Regions from separate parts of the Ruegeria sp. BE1 genome, predicted to be linked through region 4. Evidence: riboswitches for the same ligand, from Rfam matches in the RefSeq annotation. Region 4 holds a riboswitch; each other region holds the start of a gene.

Region 1 (3,202 bases), on a different contig from region 4:
GCGGCCAGATCCCGCACGCGTATGGGAAACCGCCGGTCGAATTCGGTCATCTGCGCCAGATAGCCAATTTCGCGCGGGCGTCCCTGCGGCCAGTGCAGACTGCCGGAAAGAGGGTCCATCAGGCCCAGCATCATTTTGACAAACGTACTCTTGCCAGAGCCATTGGCGCCCAGCACCGCAAGGGTGGTTCCGGCCTCAATATCCATCGAGAGGCGGCGAAACAGCGTCAGATCACTATATCCAAGCGTCAGGTCGCGCAGTTGCAGAACAGTTGTCATCAGATCACCGCGTAGATCGATAGCCACAACAGCGCCGACAGTGCCAATGCACCCGCAACCTGCGCTATCACACTATATTCAGTCAGGCACCGGCCCCACTTGGTCATGGCGCGCCTGATCATTGATGCGCACTCCAAGCAACGGCGCGCATAGGAAGGTCCACAGGAAAGGCGTCTACCCCGTGTGTCCCACCATATGGGACAGGAGATTTTTGTACTGACATAGGCCTCGGCTCCTCCGATTGGTCGGGGGGCAAGCAAGGACACGTCTTTTTACGGCATGGACCGTTTGAAACACTGTCTACTCCCTCTGGGACACCCCGCCCAGCTACGTTAAAATCGGATGGCAGGTCTCCTGACTTGCGGGTCAACGCTGTCCCGATCCTTCCCAGGCTTTGGCCCAGTGGACGATCTCGGGTCGCTTACCGCCTACAGTTGCGGGGGCAGTTACGGATTTGGCATGAAAAGCGCCGCACCGTATTCCCTTTTATCCCGTCCCGCAGATCGCGGTCAGGGAACCATCACGGCGACAAAACACAAACGGGGTTGATTCGACAAGAGATCACACTAGGACTTCACCATTTTGTGGCTGGGGCACGTTTTGTGCGAAAAAGAAATTTATCGGACCTTCACCCTATATATTGACAAGAAGTGGCAACCAAACTCTATATACAGTTGCTTCGGTTCTTTCGATTCCTGTCGAAAGCTAAGAGGGAAACCGGTGAAAAACCGGCGCTGCCCCCGCAACTGTAAGCGGATCGTTCGGCTGGACACGCCACTGAAAGCGTGCTTTTGGGAAGGCCAGTCCGAACCACGATCCGCAAGCCAGGAGACCTGCCGGGCGCAAATGATAACCACGAACGGAGGGTTCGGGGGCGTGTTCTGGGGCATTTTCCCCGCAGCGTCCTCGACTTTGATTAAAGGACAGAGGACGACATGAGCATTACCGTATATTCCAAACCCGCCTGCGTACAATGCACCGCAACCACCCGCGCGCTGGATGCAAAGGGCGTCGCCTATGATGTGGTCGATCTGACTCAGGACGATAGCGCCATGACCCACGTGACCGAGCTGGGCTATCGTCAGGCCCCCGTTGTGGTCGCTGGCAGCGCACATTGGTCGGGCTTTCGCCCCGACATGATCGCCCAGCTGGCCTGATCCATGACCGCGCCGATCCCGGCGCTGGTCTATTTCTCATCGAAATCCGGAAACACCCACCGCTTTGTGACGCGGCTGGGGCTGACCTCTTTCCGCATTCCGACCGGGATGGACCCGCTGCCTGACCCCAAAGGCCCCTATGTTCTGATCTGCCCGACCTATGCCGATGGCGAGGGGCGCGGGGCGGTTCCGAAACAGGTGATCCGGTTTCTGAACGACCCGGCCCGCCGCGCCGGGATCATCGGGGTGATCGGCGCTGGAAATCGCAACTTTGGTGCGACCTACGCCATGTCCGGTCGCATCATCGCCCAGAAATGCAACGTTCCGCTGCTCTATTCCTTCGAGCTGGCCGGCACTGACACCGACATCGCCCGCGTCCGCGCCGGGCTTGAAAAACTAGGGAGACACCAATGCTCGACAGCAGCGTAAATGAGCAGGACTATCACGCGCTGAACGCGATGCTGAACCTTTACGATGGTGAGGGGAAGATCAGGTTCGACGCAGACCGCATGGCCGCGCGGCAGTATTTCCTGCAGCATGTGAACCAGAACACCGTGTTCTTCCACTCGCTGGATGAAAAGCTGGGCTATCTGGTGTCCGAAGGCTATTACGAAGCGGCCGTTCTGGACCAGTATTCCAAGAACTTCATGCGTCAGATCTGGGATTCGGCCTATGCCAAGAAATTCCGGTTTCCGACCTTTCTGGGCGCGTTCAAGTATTACACCTCGTACACTCTGAAAACCCGCGACGGGCAACGGTATCTTGAGCGGTACGAAGACCGCGTTGTGATGACCGCACTGGCACTGGCGCGCGGGGATGAGGCGCTGGCCCTGTCCTTCATGGAGGAAATTCTGGATGGCCGGTTCCAACCCGCCACGCCAACCTTCCTGAACGCGGGCAAGGCGTCACGTGGTGAGCTGATCTCGTGCTTTCTGCTGCGGTTGGAAGACAACATGGAAAGCATCGGGCGCGGCATCAACTCGGCCCTGCAACTGTCCAAGCGCGGCGGCGGTGTGGCGCTGCTGCTGACCAATATCCGCGAGCATGGCGCACCGATCAAGGGGATCGAAAACCAGTCCTCGGGCGTGATCCCTGTGATGAAACTGTTGGAGGATAGCTTTTCCTACGCCAACCAACTGGGCGCGCGGCAAGGGGCTGGGGCCGTGTATATGAACGCGCACCACCCCGATATCATGCGGTTCCTCGACACCAAGCGCGAAAACGCGGATGAGAAAATCCGTATCAAGACCCTCAGCCTTGGCGTGGTCATCCCCGACATCACCTTTGAACTGGCGAAAAAGAACGCCGATATGTACCTGTTCTCACCGCATGACGTGGAAAAGGTCTATGGCGTGCCCTTCTCGGAAATCTCGGTCACCGAGAAATATCACGAGATGGTGGATGACAAACGCATCCGCAAATCCAAGGTCAACGCGCGCGAGTTCTTTCAGACCATTGCCGAGATTCAGTTCGAATCCGGCTATCCCTATGTGATGTTCGAGGACACGGTGAACCGGATGAACCCAATCGCGGGCCGGATCAACATGTCGAACCTGTGCTCGGAAATCCTGCAGGTGAATGAGGCGTCGGAATTCAATGATGACCTCAGCTATGCGCATCTGGGCACGGACATCTCGTGCAACCTCGGGTCGCTGAACATCGCCAAGACGATGGATGGCGGCGATCTGGGCCGCACTGTTGGCGCTGCGATCCGCGCACTGACGGCAGTGTCTGAGATGTCGGCGATTGACTCGGTCCCCTCCGTGC
Region 2 (3,202 bases), 320 kb from region 4:
ACCAGGAATTCCGGGTTCGCGGCGGCCACGGCCTCCCACGAGGTGCGGCCCCAGCTGGTGTCCATGTCATGGGTGACATTCTCACCACCCGCAGCTGCAATCATCGCGTCGGGGATGGCGAATTTGCCAGCGGTAAAGGGCGCATCTGCCGGGCCGTCCAGCAGGAAAACGCGGGGTTTGGCGACATCGGCGGTTTGCGATTGAATCGCGGCCAGTTCCTCTTTCCAGCCAGCGACCAGCGCCTCGGCCTTGTCTTCGACATGCATGACGGTGCCCAGACGCAGAACGTCGTCAAACAGCAGGTCCATGCTGGCCTCGGGGCGGTCCTTGTCCAGATGCACGCAGCTTTCCGTCAGGATCATGGTCTTGATGTCAAAGGGTGCAAGCGTGTCGGGGGTCACGTCACCGCCCGGCTTCATGCCGTAGTACCAACCGGCAAAGAACAGATCGGGCTCTACCGCGACCAGGTTTTCAACGGTCGGGTATTTCGGGGCCAGCTCAGGGATGTCACCGCGCAGAGTGTCAAACTCGGGGCTGGTTTTGTACCAGCCGGTGATGCCGGTCAGGCCCACGATCTTGTCCTGCAGACCCAGCGCAAAGGCCATGTCGGTCATGTTCATGTCATGCACGACCAGACGCTCGGGCTGGGTTTCAAAGACCAGCGGTTCGCCGCAATTGTCGACCGTGACCTCATGTGCCGAGGCACCGCCCGCAATGGCAGCCACCATAGCCGCAGACCAGAGATGTTTCATATAGAATAGTTCCTTGGGTTAAGTTGAAATGGGTGTTCTTCGGATATCCAGCGCCGGGATCATCCGGCCTTCGTGCTGAAAGCACAGGTAATCCACGCCAAACGTGTCGCGGACCTTATCTGCGGTCAGCACCTCGGCGACGGTTCCGAAACTAGTCAGGCGTGTGGATTTCATCAGCGCCACATGGGACGCAAATTCGGGGATCATGACCAGATCGTGGACGATCATCACCACCGTGATCCCCAGCTCGGCCACCAGCGACAGCATCCGTCCCTTGGCGTCCGGGTCCAGATGGTTGGTGGGTTCGTCCAGAAACAGCAGGGACGGATTCTGGGCCAGCGCGCGGGCGATATGCGCCCGCTGACGCTCACCCCCGGACAGTTGCGCCATGCGCTTGCCCGCCAGAGCGCCAAGATGGGTCAGGTCGAGTATCCGGTCCAGTTCAGCCGCGTGTTCAGCCGCAGACCGGTCGGCCCGGATCGGGATCTGGCCAAGGGCCACATAGTCGCGCAGTTCCAGCCGTCCGTCGGGGTATTCCTGCTGGCTGACAACGGCGATCATGCGGGCGCGTTCGGTGGCCGACATCTGTTTCAGGCTGCGCCCGCCGACGCGCACATCGCCCAGAACCAGATCAGCCGCACCGCATAGCAGGTTCAGCAGCGTTGTCTTGCCTGCCCCATTGGGCCCCGCAATGGCCAGAATTGCCCCTTTGTCCAATTCGAACGAGACGCCCTGAAGCAGGACATCCCCGTTCAGGGCGTAATACTCCAGGTCTTCAGCAACCAAAAAGGGAGGGTGAGTCATGGTCGCCCTCCAAACTCCAGTCGCGGCATGCGGGACAGCGTCTTGGTATAAAGCGCCCGAGGCCGGTCCGTTGCGCTGGTCCAGCCATCAACGCTTTGCTGGTATTGATGGGCAAAGGTGGCCAGCGCGTCGATGTCGCGCTGCGTGCGGATGTCGCCGAACAGGTATTGCGCCTTGCCCACCGCCTGAAACCCAACCGTTATTGGCCGGGCACAGCCTGCCATACAGTCCACGGTGCGCACCGCAAACCCCACAGGCAGCTTATCTGCAAGCGCTGTTTGAATGGCCTCTGCGCTCAGTTCACCTTTGCAGGTCGTGCAGATCAGAATGACATGATCAGATTTTTCCGACATCCTCAGGCCCGCCCGTCAACAGCGGCCACAGAGTGTATCGATCGTCGAAACACGCGCCAGTCGTGTCATCATAGCCTCCTTCCAGGACGCCCCGCCCCGGGTTGGTTGAACATATGATGGCAGGTCTCCTGACTTGCGGGTCGTGGCTTTGCCATCCTTCCCAGCCGCCGGGCCAGTGGATATTTGGCATTGCTCACCGCTTACAGTTGCGGGGGCAGTTACGGATTTGGTGCCAGATGGCAAACCGCACCGTATTCCCTTTCTCTTCCCCTTGCGGGGAACCATCGTCAGATGGACTGCCCCAGTTCCTGCGATGGGTCAATGATAAAGTTCTCAGTTTGACAGTTTCCGGAGTGGGCGGGCGCAGATAAACTCTGCGCGTGCCCGCGGAAAGAGGCTGGAATGATCCCGTCTGATCGGTACAGTCGGGACATGCGCAATTGGGTTCACATTCTGGCCTTGTTGGCCCTGGGCTGGTTCGGCACTGCGGCCGCATCGGGCCAGGTGTTGGATTGGTCTGAACTGCCAGATCCCGCTGCCCAGAATTACGAGGACCCGTTTCGCGCCCTCACGCCCGAACAGTTCGATGATGTCATCTTTGCCCTGCGCCTGCGGGGCAGGTTGCAACAGGGTGCAGGCAGCGACGAAGAGCGCCGGAAATGGCAGATGCTTTTAACAGAAACCGAGGCCGCCCTGACCGCCGATGAAATTGATGTGGATTGGCTGCTGGATCAGGTGCAGGCGGTCACGCAGCGCCGGGATCATGCAGGATCTGCGGGCAATCCCGATCTTGATGGCCAGACCGTCACGCTGATGGGGTTTGCCATCCCTGCGCCGCCGGATGCAGATGGGCAGAGTGTCGTCTATCTGGTGCCGCAAAGCGGGATGTGCAGTCATCTGCCCGCGCCGCTGCCCAATCAGATGATCCGGGTCCGGTTGAATGTCGACTGGACGCCCAGCCATGTCCATCAGCCCGTTCGGTTGACCGGAACGCTCAGCATTGATCCGTCCGCGCAAAACGTGATGGTTGTTGACGGGATCATGCCCATGCGCGCGACGTTCCTGCTGGAGTCCGATCACGTCGAAACCCTGACCGTGCAGGAGGAGCAGTTGAACTGGACCCAAAGCACCAAGGATCACTTCCGCAAGGCAAACCGGCGCAAAAGTGGTGGCGCGCAAACTGCGGACTAAGGGTTGCGTCCCAGCGTTTTGTTTATTTGACAAAGCCCCGCGCGCCGTTACCCTGAGACATCTTTTTCGTGTATGAGTAACGTGGTTCGCGCCTCGCCCGAG
Region 3 (3,202 bases), on a different contig from region 4:
CGTTCGGCTGGCCATCTGTTCCAGACGTTGGCGAAAGATGATCTCGGACGGGCGTTTGGCGCAGTTGATGAAAACGATGTCCAGATCGCGCCCTTCATCCCACATGCACGTGGTCATCGACATCATCGGCGTGATGCCCGAGCCTGCCGAGATGAACAGAAACTTGCGGGCCGGGCTTTCCACATTGGTGAACAGGCCAGCCGGACCGATGGCCCTGATTCCCATGCCCGGCTTCAGGTTGTCCAGCATCCAGCGCGTTCCAATGCTGTCGGGCTGCGCTTTGGCAGTAACCGTGACAGAGCGCGGCCGCGATGGAGAGGACGAGATCGTATAAGTGCGATGCACGACGCCTCCGGGCTGGTCGGGGGCTGGTATTTCCAGCGTCAGAAACTGGCCGGGATGATAGGCGAAAAACGCGCCTGACGGGGCCCGAAACGTAAAGCTGGCCGTATTGGGCGTTTCAGGCACGACCGAGACGCATTCCAGCATCTCACTATCCTGCCAGACCGGGGCCACTGTATTGAGGTCTTTCATCCCCGTTACTCCGCAGCCATGACGTCAGGGGCCACATGATTCGCCAGCGTGTTGCAATACCATTCAACAAACTGCAGCACCCCGGATTCCTGTATGCCTGAATAGGGTCCCGGCACGTAGGCCGGGCTGTTGATACCTAGCTGGTTGTCCTCGACCACCTGCCGGTCTTCGTCATTGGTGGCCATCCAAACCTCGGTCAGACGCTTTAGGTCATAGTCTGTGCCCTCGACGGCCTCTTTGTTGACCAGCCATTTGGTGGTGACTTCGGTCTCGGTTGGGCTGATCGGAGTAATACGGAAGACAATCGAATGATCGGCCAGGAAATGGTTCCATGTGCTGGGGTAATGAAACTTCAGCAGCGTCCCGGCATCGGCAAAGGGCGCGCGGCCCAAAAACCGGCGCACGGCGGATTTGCCGTCCATCGTATAGCTTTCCGCCCCTTCCTTAAGAGGCATCCGCGCCAGACGGTACTGGCCGTCATCATGCAGATAGAACTGCGAAGGCATGCCGGCCGCTTTGCACCGGTCGAAGTGGTCTTGCATGAAGGCGGGGGTTTCGCCGCCTTCGATCCCGGTTACAGAGGGGTCATCCGGGAAAGTCCGGCAGAGCGAAGGATGGTTGCCGCCACAGTGATAGCATTCACGGTTGTTTTCCCAGACAAGTTTCCAGTTGCCCTTTTCGACGATGGTGCTTTCAAACGCGATCTTGGCGTTGTTCAGGTCGTGGGGCTCAAGATAGGGGCGTGCGATATTGGCAAAGGTGTCAAAGTCGGGGGCCTCATCCGCAAGACAGATGTAGATAAGACCGGCCAGTTCGCGGCAATGCACGGTTTTCAACCCATGTTGTTTGGGATCGAAATCGGGGCCCATGTCCCGCGCCCAAAGAAGCGAACCATCCAACTCATAAGTCCATTGGTGATATGGGCATACGAGTTTCGGCGCATTGCCCTTTGCCGCCTTGCAAATAACCGAGCCGCGATGGCGGCAGGTGTTGTGAAAAGCCCGGATCTGATCGTCTGCGCCGCGCACGATAATCACGCGGTAGGCGCCCACGGTATAGGTAACGTAATCGCCCTTTTTCACCAATTCACAAGCGGGAATGGCAAACAGCCACTGGCGGTAATGTATGGCCTCAAGGTCGGTCCGAAAAACATCGGGGTCCGTGTAAAACGCCTGCTCCAGAGCATAGGCTGGGTTTCGACGTGTCAACAGGCTTTGAATGTTGCTCACTTCTGGCTCTCCTGCCGCGCCCCGCGGCATTGCTTGGGCAGATGACAAAGAAGACCAGCCCGGAGCCGCGCGAGGATCGCGTCCGGAACATGCGCCCCCACCGCCACCCGCGGTTTGACATATCTGCAAGGCTGGTTTCCGGACTTGGAAGGGGCTTTCACCCGGTTCGGCACCTTCCCGGGATCCTCGTCCCAGTGGTTCTTGCCGAGCCTGACCTTCGTTACCGTTGCGGGGGCAGTGGCGGAATTTCACCGACTTCCCAATTATCCACCGCCCGGGTCTCGGGCGGCAGCACCTCACACGCGCACCCTAGCCGGGGTCCTTCTGGCCGCTGGAAAAAATGCGACATTTTATGCTGAAAAACTGACACGATGATTTTTTGACGGCGCTGCACGGATATTGGGGCCGGGTTTCTCGGGCCTCAGGCCACCGAACCCCTGTGTCGCGCTTTGCCGCCGCTTGGGGCTATTGGGATTTCTCAACTTTATGTAAGATCCAATCCCTCACCCTTTGCGCATCATCCGAAAGGGGGGTCTTTTTGGACCAGACCAGATAAAATCCCTTACCCGTGGCCCATTGCCAATCGGCTTTTGCGGCAAGAAGCCCCTGTTTGACCAGCCTGTCCGTCAGGTGTTTCCATCCAAAGGCGAACCCTTCTCCGGCCATGGCGGCCTGAAGCACAAGAGCGTAATCATTCAGGCGAAGGCCTGTGTTCGGCACAGCGGTGCGGATTGAAAAATTCGCGAACCATTCGCTCCAGCTTGGGCGCTGCCGTATCGGTTCTTCCAGATGGATGAGCCGCTGGGTCAACAGGTTCGGAAGGCTGCGCAGATCGACCGCTGCTGCCATGACACGCGGCGATGCGACGGGATAGATCACCTCGGGCGCGATCAATGCACATTCGCAACCCGACCAGTCCCCATTGCCCAGCCGTATCGCAAGGCTTATGTTTTCGGCATCGATATCGGGTTCCCGGTCGCTGGATTGCAGGCGCAAATCAATGCCGGGATAGCGTTTCTGCAATTCCGCAAGGCGCGGCATAATCCAATAGTTATTAAACGCCGTAGATGCGCTGAGCGTCACATATCCCGTCTGGTTGAGTTGTTGAATGGATGTCACTGACAAAGACAGCTGCTCAAAGGCGCGCGTGACATCAGCCAAAAGCCGTTGTCCGGCGCTGGTCAGAACAACCTGACGATGGCTGCGGGTGAAAAGCGGCGTGCCCAACCCCTCTTCCAGGCGACGGATTGCGACGCTGACGGCGGGTTGCTGCACGTTCAGCTCCTCAGCGGCGCGCGTAAAGGATTGCAGGCGAGCGGCCGCCTCAAAGACGACAAGATGGCGGGGTGAGCCAAGGAGCTTCCAGAGTTCTTGCATAAATTGCTTTTATGCTAACCATTCAAATTTACAAGCGTCACAACCCGGCCCTCAATCGTTAA
Region 4 (3,202 bases):
GGCGCTGGCCGCGCGGTAACGGACACTGTCGATGATCTCGCGGATGTCATTCACGCCGGTACGGCTGGCGGCGTCCATCTCCATCACGTCGACATGGCGGCCTTCCATTATGGCGGTGCAGTGTTCACACTGGCCGCAAGGCTCGGTCGTTGGGCCACCAGTACCATCGGGTCCGATGCAGTTCATGCCCTTGGCAATGATCCGGGCCGTCGTGGTTTTGCCGGTGCCGCGAATGCCGGTCATGATGAAGGCTTGCGCGATCCGATCCGCCTCGAACGCGTTTTTCAGGGTGCGCACCATGGCGTCCTGACCGACCAGATCGGCAAAGGTTTCCGGGCGGTATTTGCGGGCAAGAACCTGATAGGCGGGGCTGGGCGTGTCGGTCATGGGGGCTCTGTCGGATTCGGGTTCCGATGCAGCGTAGAGACCCCCGCCGCCCGCGTCCACCGCCGCAATGGGTGAAATTCGGTTTGCATCGCGCTTTGCGCATCGTAGAAGCGCATCTGAAAAAAGGGGCGCGCAGATGAGTCATTTTGCGATTCATGCAGTGAACGTGGGAAACGGGCTGCTTGCCCTGTCGCCTCTGCCGGGTCGGGCGGGGGGCTACGTGCGGGATTTCTCGGTCCTGCGGGAATGGCAGCCGCAGCTGGTGATTTCGATGACCACTGGTGCGGAGATGCAGCAGGCAGGCGCCTCTCGCCTTGGGGATGATCTTCGCGATGCGGGTATCCAATGGGCGCATTTGCCGGTTGCCGATTTTGGCACGCCGCCCTCTGATATTCAGGCCGTCTGGCCCGAGGTCAGCACCGCAGCGAAAGAGGTATTGGCCGGTGCGGGGCGGGTGCTGGTCCATTGTCGGGGCGGGTGCGGACGCTCGGGAATGGTCGTGCTACGCCTGATGGTCGAACTGGGCGAGTTGCCGGACGCGGCGCTGAAGCGCCTGCGCGCGGTTCGCCCTTGTGCGGTCGAAACCGAAGGTCAGATGGAATGGGCGGTGCAAGCCCATCGCGCCACCCCGGAAGGATAGATTAGAGAGCCACCCGCTGTTCCGGCCGGACCGCCGCCCCGGTTGCCAGTTTCGACACTTGCAGCATTGCGCAAGGAGGCGTCGGCAACATCTGAGCCGGGCGGGTGGTGAACTCTGGCCCGAACAGCATTTCTGCGTAGTCCTCCAGCGCGTCGATGGGGGCGTCAGCCTCGGCCCCGCCGAACATGAGGATTTGGTCTCTGTTCGCCCGATACCGAACAGCACATCCTTGCGGGCAATGGGCCAGCTCTGCGCTGCCTTCAAATTCGAAATCGTCGGATGTGGCCGGTATTGCGCTTTCCATGGCTTGCACGATGGCGCGGGCCATCTGCGCCAGGGCCGGGCAGGTCTTGCCGGTTTTCTGGCATAGGGTGGCTGAGAATTCGTGCGTCTTTGTCTTCCAGATCATACTGCGCCCTCCGCGCATTGAGCGGGGCAAAGATCAGGTGTGACAGCGAACTGACGACCTGCCCGGACACCCCGCCCGAGTTACAGTTGTGTTCGATGGCAGGTCTCCTGACTTGCGGGTCATCGCGTTGCCGACCTTCCCAGCCTTTCGGCCAGTGGTATTTTGGCATTGCTCACCGCTTACAGTTGCGGGGGCAGTCGCGGCCTTGGTTCATATCGGCATAGCCAATCAGAACCGCACCGTGTTCCCTTTTCATCCCGCCCCGAAGATCGGGGACGAGAACCATCGCGCAATCGCTAGCGGGTGCAGGTGACCCGAGTCAAGCGCGCAATTGACGCGACGAGGTGGACGCATGGTCATGTTGCGCCCCTGTTGACTTGGGTCGGGAAATCGGGCCGGTATAGAAAAGTGAACCGTCTGGTTCAGAATCGGGAGCCGCGCCATGCTGGACACCGCGCAGACTGTATCGACGCAGGACTTCGAATTCCCCTCGGGCACAGGCACGCTGTCCGCGCGTCTTTATGCGCCGGTGGCTGATCCTGAAGTTGCCGTTGTGATTCACGGTGCGACAGGTGTGCCGCGCGACTATTACCAGCACTTTGCCCGGTGGTTGGCGGCCGAACAGGGCATGGCTTGCATGACCTATGACTACAGCGATTTTGGCCATTCGCTGAAGGGGCCGTTAAAGGCATCCACGGTCACAATGGCGGATTGGGCTTTGATCGATATGCCTGCGGCGCGAACCGAGATGCGGAGACGGTTTCCCGAGGCTCAGCAGTGGAGCATCGGTCATTCCGTCGGTGGTATGTTGGGGCCTGTTCAGCCGGATATTGATCTGATCGACCGTATGATATGTGTCTGCTCCGGGCCTGTGACAGTGTCTGACCATCCTTGGCCTTACCGGGCGCTGGCTTTGTTGTTCTGGTACGGTCATGCGCCGCTTGCAGTAAAAGCGCTCGGCTATCTGCCGGGCAAAGCCTTGGGCTTTGGCGCTGATTTGCCTGCCAGCGTCTATTGGCAATGGCGCCGCTGGTGCACGGCGCCCCGCAATTACCTGCCCGAGATCGGCCAGACCCTGCCCGACGCGGGGTGGGCGCAATCGAGAACCCCGGTGGATTTGTACACGTTTGACGACGATGATGTCGTGCCGCCGAACGCGGTGTGGCGGCTGGCCGATCTGTACGGACCGCACGCGCGCCGCCATCTCTTGTCACCGGGGGATTTCGGTCTGACCAAAGTGGGCCATATCGGCGCGTTCGCCCGACGCAGCGCAGCCGTCTGGCCAAAGCTGATCGCATAGCGCGTATTATTCTTCTTGTGGGGATGAAGTGAGAGGTTGGACATCGACCCAAGCGGGGCTCGTTGTGGCTGCTTCCTTCCGGACCTGACCAGGTTGGCGAGGCGCTCGCCCGCGCCAACCTCTCAGGGCTTGATATAAGTAAGGAACCGGTGGAACGCAACCCGTCACAGGGCCAATCGGATTTGTAAAAAACCCTCGGCGTCTTCGCCCAGCACCTGCGGACGATAAGCATCCAGTTCTGAGATATGTTGCGTCGCTTTCGAGCCGGTTCGGATCAGTGCGGTGGCGCCGCCGGGTATCGGAGCAAACCGAAACGGCCGGGATACATGGTGCAAAGGGTCCTGTGGCAGGTTGCCTGCGATATAGGCCTGTAAGACCTCCTGCACTGACAGGATCGGAAGGGGGATTCGTTCTGCCCGCTCCAAATGCGGGAAGTGACCACCGCCATTGGCTCTGTAATTGTTCA

What was found. Region 4 has a riboswitch for cobalamin ahead of ACR0J5_RS12580 (hypothetical protein). Riboswitches for the same ligand answer to the same signal wherever they lie in the genome.
Region 1: another riboswitch for cobalamin. It lies ahead of nrdH (glutaredoxin-like protein NrdH); the one in region 4 lies ahead of ACR0J5_RS12580 (hypothetical protein).
Region 2: another riboswitch for cobalamin. It lies ahead of ACR0J5_RS10935 (DUF1636 family protein); the one in region 4 lies ahead of ACR0J5_RS12580 (hypothetical protein).
Region 3: another riboswitch for cobalamin. It lies ahead of ACR0J5_RS16125 (aromatic ring-hydroxylating oxygenase subunit alpha); the one in region 4 lies ahead of ACR0J5_RS12580 (hypothetical protein).

The regions. Positions count from the first base shown of each region.
Region 1 is NZ_JBQFTY010000005.1:223,586-226,787, forward strand. Features, by position in the region: gene ACR0J5_RS15920 (metal ABC transporter ATP-binding protein) at 1-278, opposite strand, end outside; cobalamin riboswitch at 606-815, opposite strand; cobalamin riboswitch at 942-1,134, shown strand; gene nrdH (glutaredoxin-like protein NrdH) at 1,214-1,435, shown strand; gene nrdI (class Ib ribonucleoside-diphosphate reductase assembly flavoprotein NrdI) at 1,451-1,864, shown strand; gene nrdE (class 1b ribonucleoside-diphosphate reductase subunit alpha) at 1,846-3,202, shown strand, end outside.
Region 2 is NZ_JBQFTY010000003.1:161,850-165,051, forward strand. Features, by position in the region: gene ACR0J5_RS10925 (ABC transporter substrate-binding protein) at 1-752, opposite strand, end outside; gene ACR0J5_RS10930 (ABC transporter ATP-binding protein) at 771-1,556, opposite strand; gene ACR0J5_RS10935 (DUF1636 family protein) at 1,553-1,909, opposite strand; cobalamin riboswitch at 2,011-2,210, opposite strand; gene ACR0J5_RS10940 (DUF3299 domain-containing protein) at 2,312-3,100, shown strand; gene ACR0J5_RS10945 (GMC oxidoreductase) at 3,173-3,202, shown strand, end outside.
Region 3 is NZ_JBQFTY010000005.1:269,731-272,932, reverse strand. Features, by position in the region: gene ACR0J5_RS16130 (FAD-binding oxidoreductase) at 1-534, opposite strand, end outside; gene ACR0J5_RS16125 (aromatic ring-hydroxylating oxygenase subunit alpha) at 540-1,793, opposite strand; cobalamin riboswitch at 1,876-2,077, opposite strand; gene ACR0J5_RS16120 (LysR substrate-binding domain-containing protein) at 2,229-3,140, opposite strand.
Region 4 is NZ_JBQFTY010000003.1:485,648-488,849, forward strand. Features, by position in the region: gene ACR0J5_RS12570 (DNA polymerase III subunit gamma/tau) at 1-387, opposite strand, end outside; gene ACR0J5_RS12575 (dual specificity protein phosphatase family protein) at 455-1,027, shown strand; gene ACR0J5_RS12580 (hypothetical protein) at 1,029-1,436, opposite strand; cobalamin riboswitch at 1,517-1,738, opposite strand; gene ACR0J5_RS12585 (alpha/beta hydrolase family protein) at 1,879-2,736, shown strand; RNA gene ffs (signal recognition particle sRNA small type) at 2,763-2,861, opposite strand; gene ACR0J5_RS12595 (bifunctional 2',3'-cyclic-nucleotide 2'-phosphodiesterase/3'-nucleotidase) at 2,901-3,202, opposite strand, start outside.